DNA from 4 places in the Nocardioides sp. cx-173 genome. Region 1 is predicted to be linked to each of the others. Evidence: predicted binding sites of a transcription regulator. Region 1 holds the regulator's gene; each other region holds the start of a gene.
The links. Region 1 encodes LexA, which represses DNA repair genes until DNA is damaged. Its sites were predicted from a motif close to TCGAACANNTGTTCGA; they were not measured.
Positions count from the first base shown of each region.

Region 1 (3,199 bases):
GGTCGGTGAGGCCCAAGCCCAGCTCGACGACCGTGTGGTCCTCCTCGGGGCGCAGCCGGCGCGGGGCCATGCCGCTGAGGTGCAGCGACTCCCAGAAGCTGTTGCCGGGCGAGGCGTAGTAGTGGTCGCGGGTCTTGGTGCTGGCGGCGCCGGCCAGGCCGCAGAAGACGACCACCGGGTCGGGGCCGACGATGTCGGGAAGGACCTCCATGCCGCCCGGTGCCCACTGCGGCCTCGAGACAGACGTCGGGCAGACGACGAGCACAGGACGAGCAGAGGACGGGGCGGGTAGGACGCCGGCCGGGCATCAGTCACAATGGCCCGCGTGAGCCAGGGAAAGCGCGCCGGGTCGCGCCGGGGCAGCAAGCCCAAGCGCGGACTGCGCCCCGCGCTGCTCGGCTACGCCCTCGCCGTGACGATCAGCGTGCTGGCCTGGGGCTACCTGGTCTACGCCGCCATCGACTTCGGGGGTCAGGCACGCGGCGGCGACGGGCAGGCCTGGACCTTCCTGGGACTGGCGTCCCTGGGCGCCGTGGCCTGCCTCTTCCTCGGGCTGATCCTCGCGGCCCGCCTGCTTCGGGCGCTGGGCATCACCCAGCCCCCGCCGCCCCAGGCGCCGAGCACTCCGGTCGAGTCCGGCCCGCCGGCGAGTCCCGGCGGGCGGCGCGCCGCGCGATAGAACGCCGCAGAGGGCGGGACCACCGGGTGGTCCCGCCCTCTGTCTTCCCCGGTTCGTCAGCCGGGGTCGAGGCGGCTGACGACGTCTGTGTGGTGCTAGCCGGCAGGAACGACCAGCTCCTGGCCGATCGAGACCATGCTCGAGTCGAGGGCGTTGAGGCGCGTGATCTCGTCCATCATCGTCCGGGTGTCGCCGTCGTCGGCGAGGTCGGAGGCGATGTCCCACAGGGTCTCGCCGGCACCGACCATCACCACTCGGGTGGGCTCCGGGGTGCCGGGGCGCTCGGTGGCGACCGAGCCGGACGCCAGTGCGAACCCGACGGTCAGGACGACCGCCAGGGCGAGCAGGAGGACCACCAGCCGGCCGCGTCGGGTCAGTCGCAGGGTGCTGCACTCGCTGTCTCGTCGGGGCAGGCTGCGCGGAGCACGAGCCAGTGCCGGAGACGGTGTGACAGACGGGGCAACAGACGGGGCGGAAGACAGGGTCATCGTGCTCATTAGGACCTCCTGGGGAAGTGGCGGTCAGCCTCGGGTCTTGCGTGGAGCTCATGTCTAACGGCGAGCACCGACAGTGACTGGCGAGACGGTGTCGATCACATGTCCGATCACATGTCCGATCACACGTTCGATCGAACATGTGATCGACAGTAGAGCACCTGTTCGAACGAAATCAAGACCCCAGGCGAACATTTGTTCGAACGTCTGGGCGCGACACGCCGTTCGAACAGGTGTTTGAACAACGCCGGGTTTGGTGGGACCCTCGACCCATGGCCAAGAAGACTGTCTCCGAGCTGCCCGACGGACCCCCGGACGCCACGGGGCTCACCCCGCGACAGCTGCGGGTGCTGGCGACGATCAAGGACAGCATCGAGCGGCGCGGCTACCCGCCGAGCATGCGCGAGATCGGCCAGGCGGTCGGCCTGACCAGCAGCTCGAGCGTCGCCCACCAGCTCAAGACGCTGGAGGAGAAGGGCTTCCTCAAGCGCGACCCCAACCGGCCGCGCGCGCTCGAGGTCTTCCTGCCCGAGGTGATGGCGGCCCGGCGCTCGATGAGCAGCGCCGAGGAGTCCTCCTACGACGAGACCGGGATCGGTGACGTCGCCCCGGCGCCGACCAACGTGCCGCTGCTGGGCCGGATCGCGGCCGGCGGCCCGATCCTGGCCGAGGAGACCTTCACCGACGTGTTCCCGCTGCCGCGCCAGCTGGTCGGCGAGGGCGAGCTGTTCCTGCTCGAGGTGTCCGGGGAGTCGATGATCGACGCCGCGATCTGCCACGGCGACTACGTGGTGATCAAGCGCGAGCAGACGGCCCAGAACGGCGAGATCGTGGCCGCGCTGATCGACGGGGAGGCCACCGTCAAGACCTTCCAGCGCAAGGACGGCCAGGTCTGGCTGCTGCCGCACAATGAGGCGTTCGAGCCGATCGACGGCACCCACGCGACCATCCTCGGCAAGGTCACCGCGGTCCTGCGCCGCATGTAGGGTCCCCAGGGTGCCCCCCCTTCACGCTCGCCGAGCACCCCTGCCCCTCCTCGCCCTGGTCGCCCTTGTCGGGCTGCTCGCCACGCTGCTGACCGCGCCCAGCGCCACGGCGCGGCCCGACACCACCGGGCGCGGCAAGGCCGCTGCCGCCCAGCCGAGCGCCGCCGAGCGCGCGCTCACCCGCGCCCAGCAGGTCCTGGACGGCTCGCGGCGCGGCGACGCCACGCTGGCGCTGCGCGACCTCGCCCTGCGTCTCGACGAGCTCGACGCGGGCGACCGCGCGGCCGCGCAGCGCGTGCTCGCGCGTCCCACGGGCGGCAAGGACGAGGACAGCTACGGCACCAACCCGGTGTCCACTCAGTGCTCCGACGTGGTCTGCGTGCACTGGGTCCAGAGCGGTCCCGAGGCCACGACCGCGACGTACGCCCAGACCACGCTCGCCACCGCCACCGCGGTGCACAAGCGCTACGTCGCCGCCGGCTACAAGGCCCCGAAGCCCGACGCGGGCAAGGGCGGCAACAGCCTGCCCGACATCTACATCGCCAACATCGGCGACCGCCGCCTCTACGGCTACTGCACCACCGACGAGAAGCGGCCGTTCAAGGCCCCCTGGGACCGCTACGCCTTCTGCGTGGTCGACAACGACTACCAGGCCTCGGAGTTCCCGACCAACACCCCGCTCGAGAACCTCCAGGTGACCGTGGCGCACGAGTACTTCCACGCCGTCCAGTACGCCTACGACTTCGCCGAGGACGGCTGGCTGCTCGAGGCCACCGCCGCGTGGGTCGAGGACGAGCTCTACGACGGCGTCGACGACAACCGCCAGTACCTCGCCGCGAGCCCTCTGCGCCAGCCGCGCAAGTCGATGGACCAGTTCGACCCTGCCACCGGCTACCACTACGGCGTGTGGATCTTCTTCCGCTACCTCGGCGAGCGCTTCCCGGCCAGCCAGGGCGGCCTGCCCACGATCGTGCGTGACATCTTCCGTCGCGCCGACGGCAGCGGGGCCGCCCGCAAGGACCAGTACTCCTGGCAGGCGG
Region 1 is NZ_CP088262.1:600,454-603,652, reverse strand. Features, by position in the region: gene LQ940_RS02845 (mismatch-specific DNA-glycosylase) at 1-211, opposite strand, end outside; gene LQ940_RS02840 (hypothetical protein) at 326-679, shown strand; gene LQ940_RS02835 (LysM peptidoglycan-binding domain-containing protein) at 775-1,035, opposite strand; gene lexA (transcriptional repressor LexA) at 1,446-2,159, shown strand; gene LQ940_RS02825 (MXAN_6640 family putative metalloprotease) at 2,170-3,199, shown strand, end outside.

Region 2 (3,199 bases), 1.0 Mb from region 1:
GGGATGGTGGTCTGGTCGTTGAGGGTGATCGTCGGAACGCTCATAGGAGGCCGAATACCCGCCGCGGCGCCGTCGTATTCCATGATGGGGTGTGCACTACACCGAGTACGACACCCGGCTCGCGGCCTATGCCGTCATCGTGGACGACCGGGACCGGGTCCTCCTCGCCCTGTGGAACGAGGGCGAGGAGAAGCGCTGGACGCTGCCCGGCGGCGGCGTCGACCTCGAGGAGCAGGCCGCCGCGGGCGCGGTGCGGGAGGTTCGCGAGGAGACCGGCTACGACGTGGAGCTGGGGGCGCTGCTCGGGGTGGACTCCTACGTGATCCCCGTCGAGCGCCGCATCGCCGACACCGACCGGCCGATGAAGGCGGTGCGGGTGGTCTACGAGGCGCGCATCATCGGCGGGGAGCTCACTGCCGAGGTCGACGGCAGCACCGACGAGGCGCGGTGGATCCCGCTGGCCGAGGTCGCCGGCCTGCCGCGCGTGAGCCTGGTCGACGTCGGCCTGGGCCTCTGGCGCGCCTCGCGCTGAGGCCTCAACCCAGCCAGGCGAGAACCGTGCGTGCGGTCCGCTCGAGCTGAGCGCGCTGCACGACCTCGGGGGTGTCGGTGCGGTCGTGGTAGGCGGCGTACGACGTGCTGCCGAGGCGGGCGCCCGGCAGACCCGCGCGCACGAACGACCAGTGGTCGCTGGACGTCTGGAACGGGTCGAGGACCGTCTCCACCCCGGCCCTGCGCGCCGCCGCGACGAGCTCGTCGGTCAGGGCGTTGGGCTCGGCCGGGCTGCCGACCGGCAGCACCTCTCCGACGCCGACCCGGTCCAGCGAGACCATCCCGGCGAGGCTGCGCCGCTGCTGCGCGGTGAGGGAGGCGACGTAGGCGCGTGAGCCGTAGTGGTGGTGGGCGTCGCCCTCGCCGCGGGGCTCCTCCGAGCCGAACGCGACCAGCACCACGGGCAGCCGGCTGCGCGTGTCCTGGAGCGCCTCGGCGACCGCGAGCAGGACCCCGACCCCCGACCCGTTGTCCTCCGCCCCGGGCGCGTCGACGACGGTGTCGAGGTGCGCGCCGACCAGCAGCCACGGCCTCCCCGGCCGCGGCGTGCCGTGCGTGGCGATGAGGTTCACCGAGGGTCCCGCCTCGACCGGTCCGTTCCACGAGTAGCCCGCCGGTGTGGGAAAGCGCTGCCGCTCCACCCGCCACCCGCTCTCGGTGAAGCGGCGCTCGACCCACGCGGCCGCCCGGAAGTACGCCGGGGTCGTCCCGGGCCGCGGCCCGATCTCGCCCGCCAGGTGCCGCACGGCGCGCAGCGCGGTGCTCACGTCCAGGTCGTCGGGCGTCACGCGCGGTCGCGGTGTGGGAGTCGGTGTCGGGGTGGGCGACGGGCCGGACGACCGGCTGGGGGAGCCGGTGGCTGTGGAGCGGTCCGCCGGAGACGGCTCGGCCTCGGGCTCCGCCTGGCTCGTGCAGCCGGACAACGCCACCACCATGACCACCCACGCCCACCTCATCCCCCCATCCTGCCCTCCGCCCTCGGTGGTCGAGGTGCGAAGGCGCCCCGGCTGGCCCTCGGTGGTCGAGGTGCGAAGGCGCCCTGGCGCCTGAGCCTCGAGACCCAGCGCGATGCCCGTGACCTCGCGTAAAAGGTCTGCATAACCATTGACGATCGAACACCTGTTCGGTTAGTATGGACCATGTCCATCGCGCACCTCGACGACCACCGGCCGAACGCCGATGGGCCAGGCGCGCCCGAGGACCTGATCGCCGCCGTCCGCGAGACCCGGGCCCGCGCCGACGCCGCCGAGGCCGACCTGCTGCGACTCGGCCTGGCCTGGGCCCACACCCACCTCGAGGACCCCGCCGACGACACCTGGCACGCCGCCCGCAGCCGCGGCGCGTACCACGACGGCGCGCCGCACGTCGAGGACCTGACCGACCCCGGGGTGCTGGAGTGGTTCGGGCTCCCGCGCCTGGCCTGGGACGCGCCGGCCGCGTTCGCGGTGGCCAACCAGATGACCACCACCGCGGGCAGGGCCTACCTGCGCGACGCCCTGACCCTGGCCCACCGCCTGCCCCGCGTCCACGCCCGCGTGCTGGCCGGCCAGGTCCCGGTCTGGCGGGCGCGCCGGATCGCCCAAGCCGTGCTCGGCAAGCCCGCCGACGTGGCCGCCTACGTCGACCTCGAGGTCGCCGAGCGCGCCCACCAGGTCGGCGCCACCACCCTGGAGAAGGTCCTGGACGAGGCGATGCTGCGGCTCTACCCCGAGCAGCGCGAGGCCGAGCAGCTCGAGGCCCTCGACCACCGCCACGCCACCGTGCACGAGGGCTCGCTCAACCACACCGGCGTCGCCGAGATGACCCTGCGCGCCGACTGGTCCGACCTCACCGACTTCGACCGCGCCCTGTCCCTGGTCGCGGTCGCGCTGCTGCGCGACGGCTGCACCGAGCCCCTCGACGTACGCCGCGCGATGGCGATCGGCATCCTCGCCGACCCTCCCGGTGCGCTCGCCTTGATCAACGGCGACGAGCCGCCGGCGCCGACCAAGGCGATCGTGGCCTACCTCCACTTGAGCGGCGACGCGCCCCTGGGCTGCGACCCCGTCGCCACCGACGAGACCGGGCGCACCTGGCTGGTCGACACCGTGCGCGAGTGGCTCGCCCGCAACGACCGCTTCGTCACCGTCCGCCCCGTCATCGACCTCACCGACCACTGCGACGGCACCGGCCACAGCCCCGGCCAGACCGACCCCTACACCCCCTCCCCGCTGACCGCCGAGAAGGTCCGCCTGCGCGACCTGACCTGCGTGTTCCCCTGGTGCACGCGCCCGGCCCGGGCCTGCGACCTCGACCACATCACCCCCTACGACCACGGCGGCCCGACCTGCGAGTGCAACCTCGCCGCCCTGTGCCGATATCACCACCGCCTCAAAACCCACGCCGGCTGGACCTACCGACCACTCGCCCCCGGCACCTACCTCTGGCACGACCCCCACGGCCAGAGACTCCTCACCACCCCCCAGGGCACCACCGACCTCACCTACGCTGCCGATACCGGCTGACCGCCGGGAGATTGCAGCTACCTGCCGCCATCACCGACGCAACGTGACAGGAGGTGGAGCGTGAGCGGCGAGGCGAGTCCGGACGGGGTCGGCGTCAGCGCGGTAGCGCCGACCTCCGCAGCGGCTGTGCAGGCCATGCGGGC
Region 2 is NZ_CP088262.1:4,046,647-4,049,845, reverse strand. Features, by position in the region: gene LQ940_RS19810 (aldo/keto reductase) at 1-44, opposite strand, end outside; gene LQ940_RS19805 (NUDIX hydrolase) at 92-532, shown strand; gene LQ940_RS19800 (M28 family metallopeptidase) at 537-1,508, opposite strand; gene LQ940_RS19795 (HNH endonuclease signature motif containing protein) at 1,692-3,056, shown strand; gene LQ940_RS19790 (hypothetical protein) at 3,117-3,199, shown strand, end outside.
Region 2: a site for LexA is predicted at 1,664-1,679, ahead of LQ940_RS19795 (HNH endonuclease signature motif containing protein). Genes of this name have one in related genera too.

Region 3 (3,199 bases), 1.9 Mb from region 1:
CTGCTCCACCCCGACGTTCGCAGCGAGCTGCCGGAGGTCCTCGTCATGGACACCTGGTCCCGCGTACTGGCAGAGGTCGGAGCGCTGGAGACACAGACCGACATTCACGTCGTGCTGCCGGGCGGTGACCGGATCGAGGACGACGAGCAGATACTCGGAACGGTCGTCGGCGTCACGACGCTGAACTGCGAAGCCGGTGAGGTGATGGGGCGGGTCGCGGTCGACAATGCACTACGCGTGGTGGGTCTGCTCATCGTTTCCCCAGATCACCAGCCGCTTCCGTTCTGAGCGAGGCCCTGTCGGCGTGGCGACAGCGAGCATTCCCGGAGGACGTCGCATTCAACAACGGCTCTGGCCTGCCAGGGGGACAAGCCGAGATCGCCCTGTTCCACTACGCCATCGACGGACTGATGCTCGACCACCTCACCGCGCCGATCGATATCGGACTATCCGTGGACGCCGCCATCAGCGAGTTCGTAGACCGCATCCTTCAGTGATCCCCGGCCCCAGCCCCGCAAGGCGCCTCACTAACCTCCTGTCCAGCAACACCTAGTTCACTCCGCACCAACGCGGCGCGATGACGCAGGTCTCGGGCCCTCCGGACCAGGCATGGCCGCGAGGCCCGCGAAGCGACCTATCTGCGTGTCTGCTCCTCTCGCCTCGTCGTGCGGTTCCTCACGGGTTGCTGACGGCATCGGACCGCAATGATCGGGTCCTGAGCGCTCAGGGGCCGCAGGCTGGAGGCGAAAGGAGGGACCCAGATGATCGCCGTTCTCAACCTCGCCGTCGACGACGTGGAGTCACACCTGGTGACCGACCCGTCCGCTCCGGTGGATGCGTCAGGCACCGCCACGCGCACGGGCACCACAGAGCACCACTTGCGGCGGATGTTCGCATCGCTGGCCGGGATGCCGTTGTCGGAGTACGTACGCCGGCGCCGGATGTCATTGGCCGCCTCGGACCTGGTCACCACGAATGATGACCTGCTCACGATCGCGGTCCGGTACGGCTACGGCTCGACCGAGGCGTTCGGGCGAGCGTTCCGTGCTGTGCACGGGGTCGGTCCGAGCGACGCACGGCGTGATGGGGGCCCCTTACGCACACAACCACGGATCAGGTTCCACCTGACCGTTGAAGGGAGCGTCCCGATGGACACCCGCATCACCAGCCTGCCCGCCGTCCGCCTCATCGGCTACGCCAAGCGCGTGCCACTGATCCACGAGGGCATCAATGCGCACATCGCCGAGCACGTTGCCAGCATCGCGGTCGAGGAGGTCAAGCGGCTGAAGAGCCTGAACGACACCGAGCCGTCGGGGGTGCTCGCCGTCAGCGACGACCTCGACCCTGACCGGACGGAGGGGAGCGAGCTCACCTACCTGCACGGTGTGGCCACCACAGCCGCCGCACCCGAGGGTCTCGACGTCATCCAGGTGCCGGCTGGGGACGTGGGCAGTCTTCCGAACCGAGGGTCCGCACCCGCAAGCCCTGCAGGACGTCTGGGCAGCGACCTCGGGCACCTGGTTCCCGTCGCAGCCGTGGCGGCTGCGCCCCGGACCCGAGATCGTCGCCATCCTCGCCTTCGATGCCGAAGCCGGGACCGCCACCTGCGAGCTCTGGCTACCCGTCGAGCCCGCATAGGAAGGCGCGACGGCGCGGCCGAAGACTCATCTTCGCCGATGTGGCGCTGACCTGCATGTTCACAACGGCACGTCGACACTTGACTTTGCTTCGAACACATGATCTAATAAGTGCAGATGCAGTAGTCCTCCGCTTCGGTGGAGCTCGTCACGCGACGCGCTGGCATCGACGTTCTGTTGAGTCCCGGTGGGGTGGGTCCCCGGGCGACCGTCGATCTCCAGGTGCCTCCATGTCTCAGACCGAAGTCCCGCAGCATCCGGTGTTTGCGGCGGTCGACGCGCTCAATCGGGCGTTGGCCGAGACGGCCGATGTCGACCCGATGTACCTGTCGACGGAGGACAAGGCCGCAGCCCTGTTGGGGCTCAGCTCGGTGATCGACGGGGTCGAGGAGCTGCGGATGCGCGTGTTGGCCAACGCCGACGACGTCGCGGAGCGCGATGGCGCCCGCGACGCGGCCGCGTGGCTGGCACACCGCGGACGACGCGACCGCGGTGAGTGCCGGCGTCGGCTGCCGCTGGCGAAGACGTTGACGCAGCACCCGACGACGGCCGACGCGCTGCGCCAGGGGGCGCTCAACCTTGCCCAGGCCTCGGTGGTGGTCAGCGCCGTCGAGGCGCTGCCCGAGGAGGTCGACGCGGCAGTGCGCGCTGCGGCGGAGGAGCGCCTGGTGGCGGAGGCCGCCCAGTTCGCGCCCGACGTGCTGCGGGTGCTCGGGCGCCGGGTCCTGGAGGTCGTGGCGCCGGAGGTCGGCGAGGGGATCGAGGAGCGTCAGCTCGAGAAGGAGGAGAGGCAGGCCTCCCGGCGCACCTTCCTGAGGACCCGCAGGAACGGTGACGGCACGACTGACATCCACATCCGGGTCTCCGACCGGATCTGTGCCCGGCTGCTGACCTACCTCAACGCCTTCACCTCGCCGCGCCGCGAGCGCAAGAGCGCCCCGGACGACCGGCGACCCCACGACCAGAAGCTCGGCCATGCCTTCGGCGCCTTCCTCGAGGCGGCCGACCCTGCGCGGATCCCGATGCACGGCGGCGACGCGACGACGGTGCTCGTGACGATCGACCTGCAGACGCTCATGGGCGGGCTGGGCGTGGCGCTCGCCGGCGACGAGCCCATCTCGGCCGCCGAGGCGCGCCGACTCGCGTGCACCGCGAGCATCATCCCCGTCGTCCTCGGCGGTGAGAGCCAGGTGCTCGACCTGGGCCGGGCGCGCCGCCTCTACTCGCCCGCGCAGCGCAAGGCGCTCGCCGTACGTCAACCGACCTGCCGCTCCGAGGGCTGTGACATCCCCTCCTCCTGGTGCGAGGCCCATCACGGCGGCGAGCCGTGGTCCGCAGGAGGTCGGACCGACCTGGCGCAGGCAGACCTGCTCTGCTCGTTCCACCACCATCGTGCGCACGACCACCACTACCGCGTCGACCGGCTCGCCGACGGCCGGGTCCGCTTCCATCGGCGCACGTAGATCGGGCGAGCCCGGGTACCGGTCCTCATGACCACGGACCCCGCTCACGAGCACGATCAGGACGCCGAGCCGCCGACTCCGGACGGTGAGGAGCCAGAC
Region 3 is NZ_CP088262.1:2,458,943-2,462,141, reverse strand. Features, by position in the region: gene LQ940_RS11955 (DUF3887 domain-containing protein) at 1-288, shown strand, start outside; gene LQ940_RS21825 (hypothetical protein) at 285-497, shown strand; gene LQ940_RS11950 (AraC family transcriptional regulator) at 762-1,688, shown strand; gene LQ940_RS11945 (DUF222 domain-containing protein) at 1,868-3,100, shown strand.
Region 3: a site for LexA is predicted at 1,729-1,744, ahead of LQ940_RS11945 (DUF222 domain-containing protein). Genes of this name have one in related genera too.

Region 4 (3,199 bases), 1.1 Mb from region 1:
CGCGCCGCCGCGCACCGGGGTCCTGGTCCGCCCCGGTGCCGGCAGCCCGCCGGTGCGGTAGGCGAGGTTGACCCCCAGGACGGGGCGGATCCCGGCCTGGCCGCAGGCCCGGGCGAACTTGACCGCCCCGTAGGTGCCGTCGCGGTCGGTCAGTGCGAGGGTGTCCATCTCCTGCTCGGCCGCGCGCTCCACGAGCACGTGCGGGTGGGAGGCGCCGTACTGCAGCGAGTAGCCCGAGGCCACCTGCAGATGGACGAACGGATCGGACACGGTCGAAGCCTCCTCAGCCGGCTCGACCCCTGACTGGATGTTCGAACAGATGTTCGAACGAGTTGAGTGTAGGACAGGCCCCCGCTGGCGCGTCAAGCCGAGCGCGCAGGCGGGACGACCCGTGCCTGGGCGAGGGTCTGGCCCAGCGGCGCGTGCGGCACCAGGCCGAGGGACTGCTCCACGACACCGAGGAACCGGTCGGCGTCGCGCACCAGGTCGTCGGCGTCGCGCTCGGTGACCGCACGGGTGGAGCCGGCCTCGGCCGCGGCGCGCTTGGCCGCGCCGGCGGCGAAGAACGTGGCCCACTCCCCCAGCTCGGGCGCCACCTCGGCGAGCAGGACCCAGGCGTTCTTCTGGGGACGTCGCCGCGCCGGCGCCGGACGCGCCCGCGCGGCGAGCAGCGCGGCCGCGGCCCGCAGCGCGGCGACGTGGGCGGCGGCGTAGCGGGTGGGGACGTCGGTGGCGGCGACCGCCTCGCTCAGCGACTCGGCGGCGCGGGCGAGGTAGGAGTGGGTGGTGGCCGGGAGGGCGTAGGGGTTGAGGCTCATCTCAGTCCTCGCAGCCGACGAGCTGCCAGCGACCGTCGGCCCAGTCGAAGGAGAGGTCGAAGACCCCGCCACCGTCGAGCCCACCGTCCGCACCGCGACCCGCCTCGACCCGCCACAGCTCACGCTCGCCCAGGAGGTCGCCCACCGGCGTCGGCTCGGAGCCGGGCTCGTCGGAGCCGATCGCGGCCCGCGCCACGGAGCCCTGCCACCACGGCCCGGTCTCCACCCAGTGCGCGAGCACCGCACGGACCTTCCAGAGCCGGCCGTGCCAGAGGAACTGCTCGGGGCCGTCCCCGCCCCTGCGGACCTCGACCGGGTCGTCGTAGCGCCTCACGCTCGTCCTCCTCGCACCGTGACCCCGGGTGCCGGCGGGGACGGGGGTCGAGGTCGTCCCCGCCGACGTGTTCGAACAGATGTTCGAACGCCCTCAAGGTACACCCGCCCACCGACAGCGCGTCAAGAGCGCGGCCGGAGACGTCTCGGACTGCGTCAGAGGCGGGCGGGGGCGTGGTGGTCGGCGTGCACGAACGCGCCCGTGTCGCGGTGCAGCAAGGCGTAGAGGATCGCCGCGTTGAGCGGCAGCGAGGCCACGGCGCACAGGACGAACAGCATCGGCGGGTCCGTGCGCAGGCTGGCCACGGTGGCCAGCACGATCACGACGACCAGCGACACCAACGACCACCGGGCCCAGTTGTGGGCGGTCTTGAGGAACGGCAGCAGCACCAGGAGCAGGCCGGCGAACACGACGTACAGGACGACCGCCACCGGCACGAACGCCGGCGGCTGGATCGCGCTGTCCTCGGGGTGACCCACGGACCAGGCCTCGATCAGCGCATCGCGCTCGAGCGCCGTCAGCACGGTCACCGCGGCCCCGACGACCACGAGGACCACGACGAGCCAGACGACGAGGTTCACCGAGCGCGGCGCAGCCGGCAGCTCGTCCAGCTGGTGGTCCATGGGAAACCTGGTCTCTCTGTGGCGGTGGTGGTCGCTAGGGTCGCGGACATGACGACGGAGCACCCGAGCATCGCCCGGTTCCGCACGGAGCATGCCAACCGCGGCGGGACGGGAAACATCGTCATTCTGCCCGACTCCGTGCACACCGCCGCACTCGCCGCCGAGGCCCTGGGATGCGAGGTGGGCGCGATCGCCAACAGCCTGCTCTTCGACGCGGCCGGCACCCCGGTCCTGATCCTCACCTCGGGCGCCCACCGGGTGGACACCGCACTGGTCGCCGAGCGCATCGGCGTGCCCGGGCTGACGCGGGCGAAGCCGGACTTCGTGCGCGAGCACACCGGTCAGGTGATCGGCGGGGTGTCCCCGATCGGCCACCCGGCGCCGGTGCCGACGTACCTCGACACCTGGCTGCGGCGCTACGACGTCGTGTGGGCCGCCGCCGGCCACCCGGCCGCGGTCTTCTCGACGAGCTACGACGAGCTCGTCGCGCTCACCGGCGCGACGGCGGTGGAGGTGGAGTGATGGAGATCTGGCTCAACCCGGCGTGCTCGAAGTGCCGCACCGCGGTCGCCGAGCTGGACGCCGCGGGCGTCGGCTACACCGTGCGCCGCTACCTCGAGGACCCGCCGAGCGCCGCCGAGCTCGCCGAGGTCGTGGGCCGGCTCGGCCTGGAGCCCTGGGACGTGGCGCGGTCGAAGGAGGCGGCCGAGGAGGGCATCGACCTGCCGCGCGAGGCGGCCCACCGCGACGCCTGGCTCGAGGCGCTCGCCGCCCATCCGCGCGCCCTGCAGCGCCCCATCGTCACCGCCGCCGACGGCACCACCGTCGTCGGCCGCGACCCTCAGTCGCTGGCGCGGGTCATCGCCGCGGAGTGAGAAACTCCGCCGCCGTGCGAACCCCGCAGGTCTCGCGCGGCGTAGAGAGGGTGACCTGACACCGACCCGACGGAGCAGCGATGCGACGTGACCGACGCGAGCAGGACTTCTCGGAGTTCTTCCTCGCCCGCGGGCCCGCCCTGAGGCGGACCGCCTACCTCATCGTGCGCGACTGGCACACGGCCGAGGACCTCACCCAGCAGGCGTTCGTGAAGCTGTACGCCGCCTGGCCGCGCATCCGGCGGGAGTCGGCCGAGGCCTACGCCCGCAGGACCGTGGTGAACCAGTGCCTGAGCCACCTGCGCCGCCACGCCCCGGAGCACCCCACCGAGGTGCTGCCGGAACGGGTCCAGCCGACGGGCGAAGGCCCGCTGGACGTGGGCCGGGCCTTGGCGCTCCTGCCGCCGCGGCAGCGCGCGATCGTCGCGCTGCGCTTCCTCGACGACCTCTCGGTCGCCGACGTGGCCCGGACCCTGTCCATCGCCGAGGGCACCGTGAAGAGCCAGACCTCGCGCGCGCTCGACACCCTGCGCACCCACCTTCCCGATC
Region 4 is NZ_CP088262.1:1,688,533-1,691,731, reverse strand. Features, by position in the region: gene LQ940_RS08220 (DNA polymerase III subunit alpha) at 1-270, opposite strand, end outside; gene LQ940_RS08215 (SAV_6107 family HEPN domain-containing protein) at 363-818, opposite strand; gene LQ940_RS08210 (DUF6504 family protein) at 820-1,152, opposite strand; gene LQ940_RS08205 (hypothetical protein) at 1,308-1,775, opposite strand; gene LQ940_RS08200 (YbaK/EbsC family protein) at 1,824-2,297, shown strand; gene LQ940_RS08195 (ArsC/Spx/MgsR family protein) at 2,297-2,650, shown strand; gene LQ940_RS08190 (SigE family RNA polymerase sigma factor) at 2,731-3,199, shown strand, end outside.
Region 4: a site for LexA is predicted at 1,224-1,239, ahead of LQ940_RS08210 (DUF6504 family protein). Genes of this name have one in related genera too.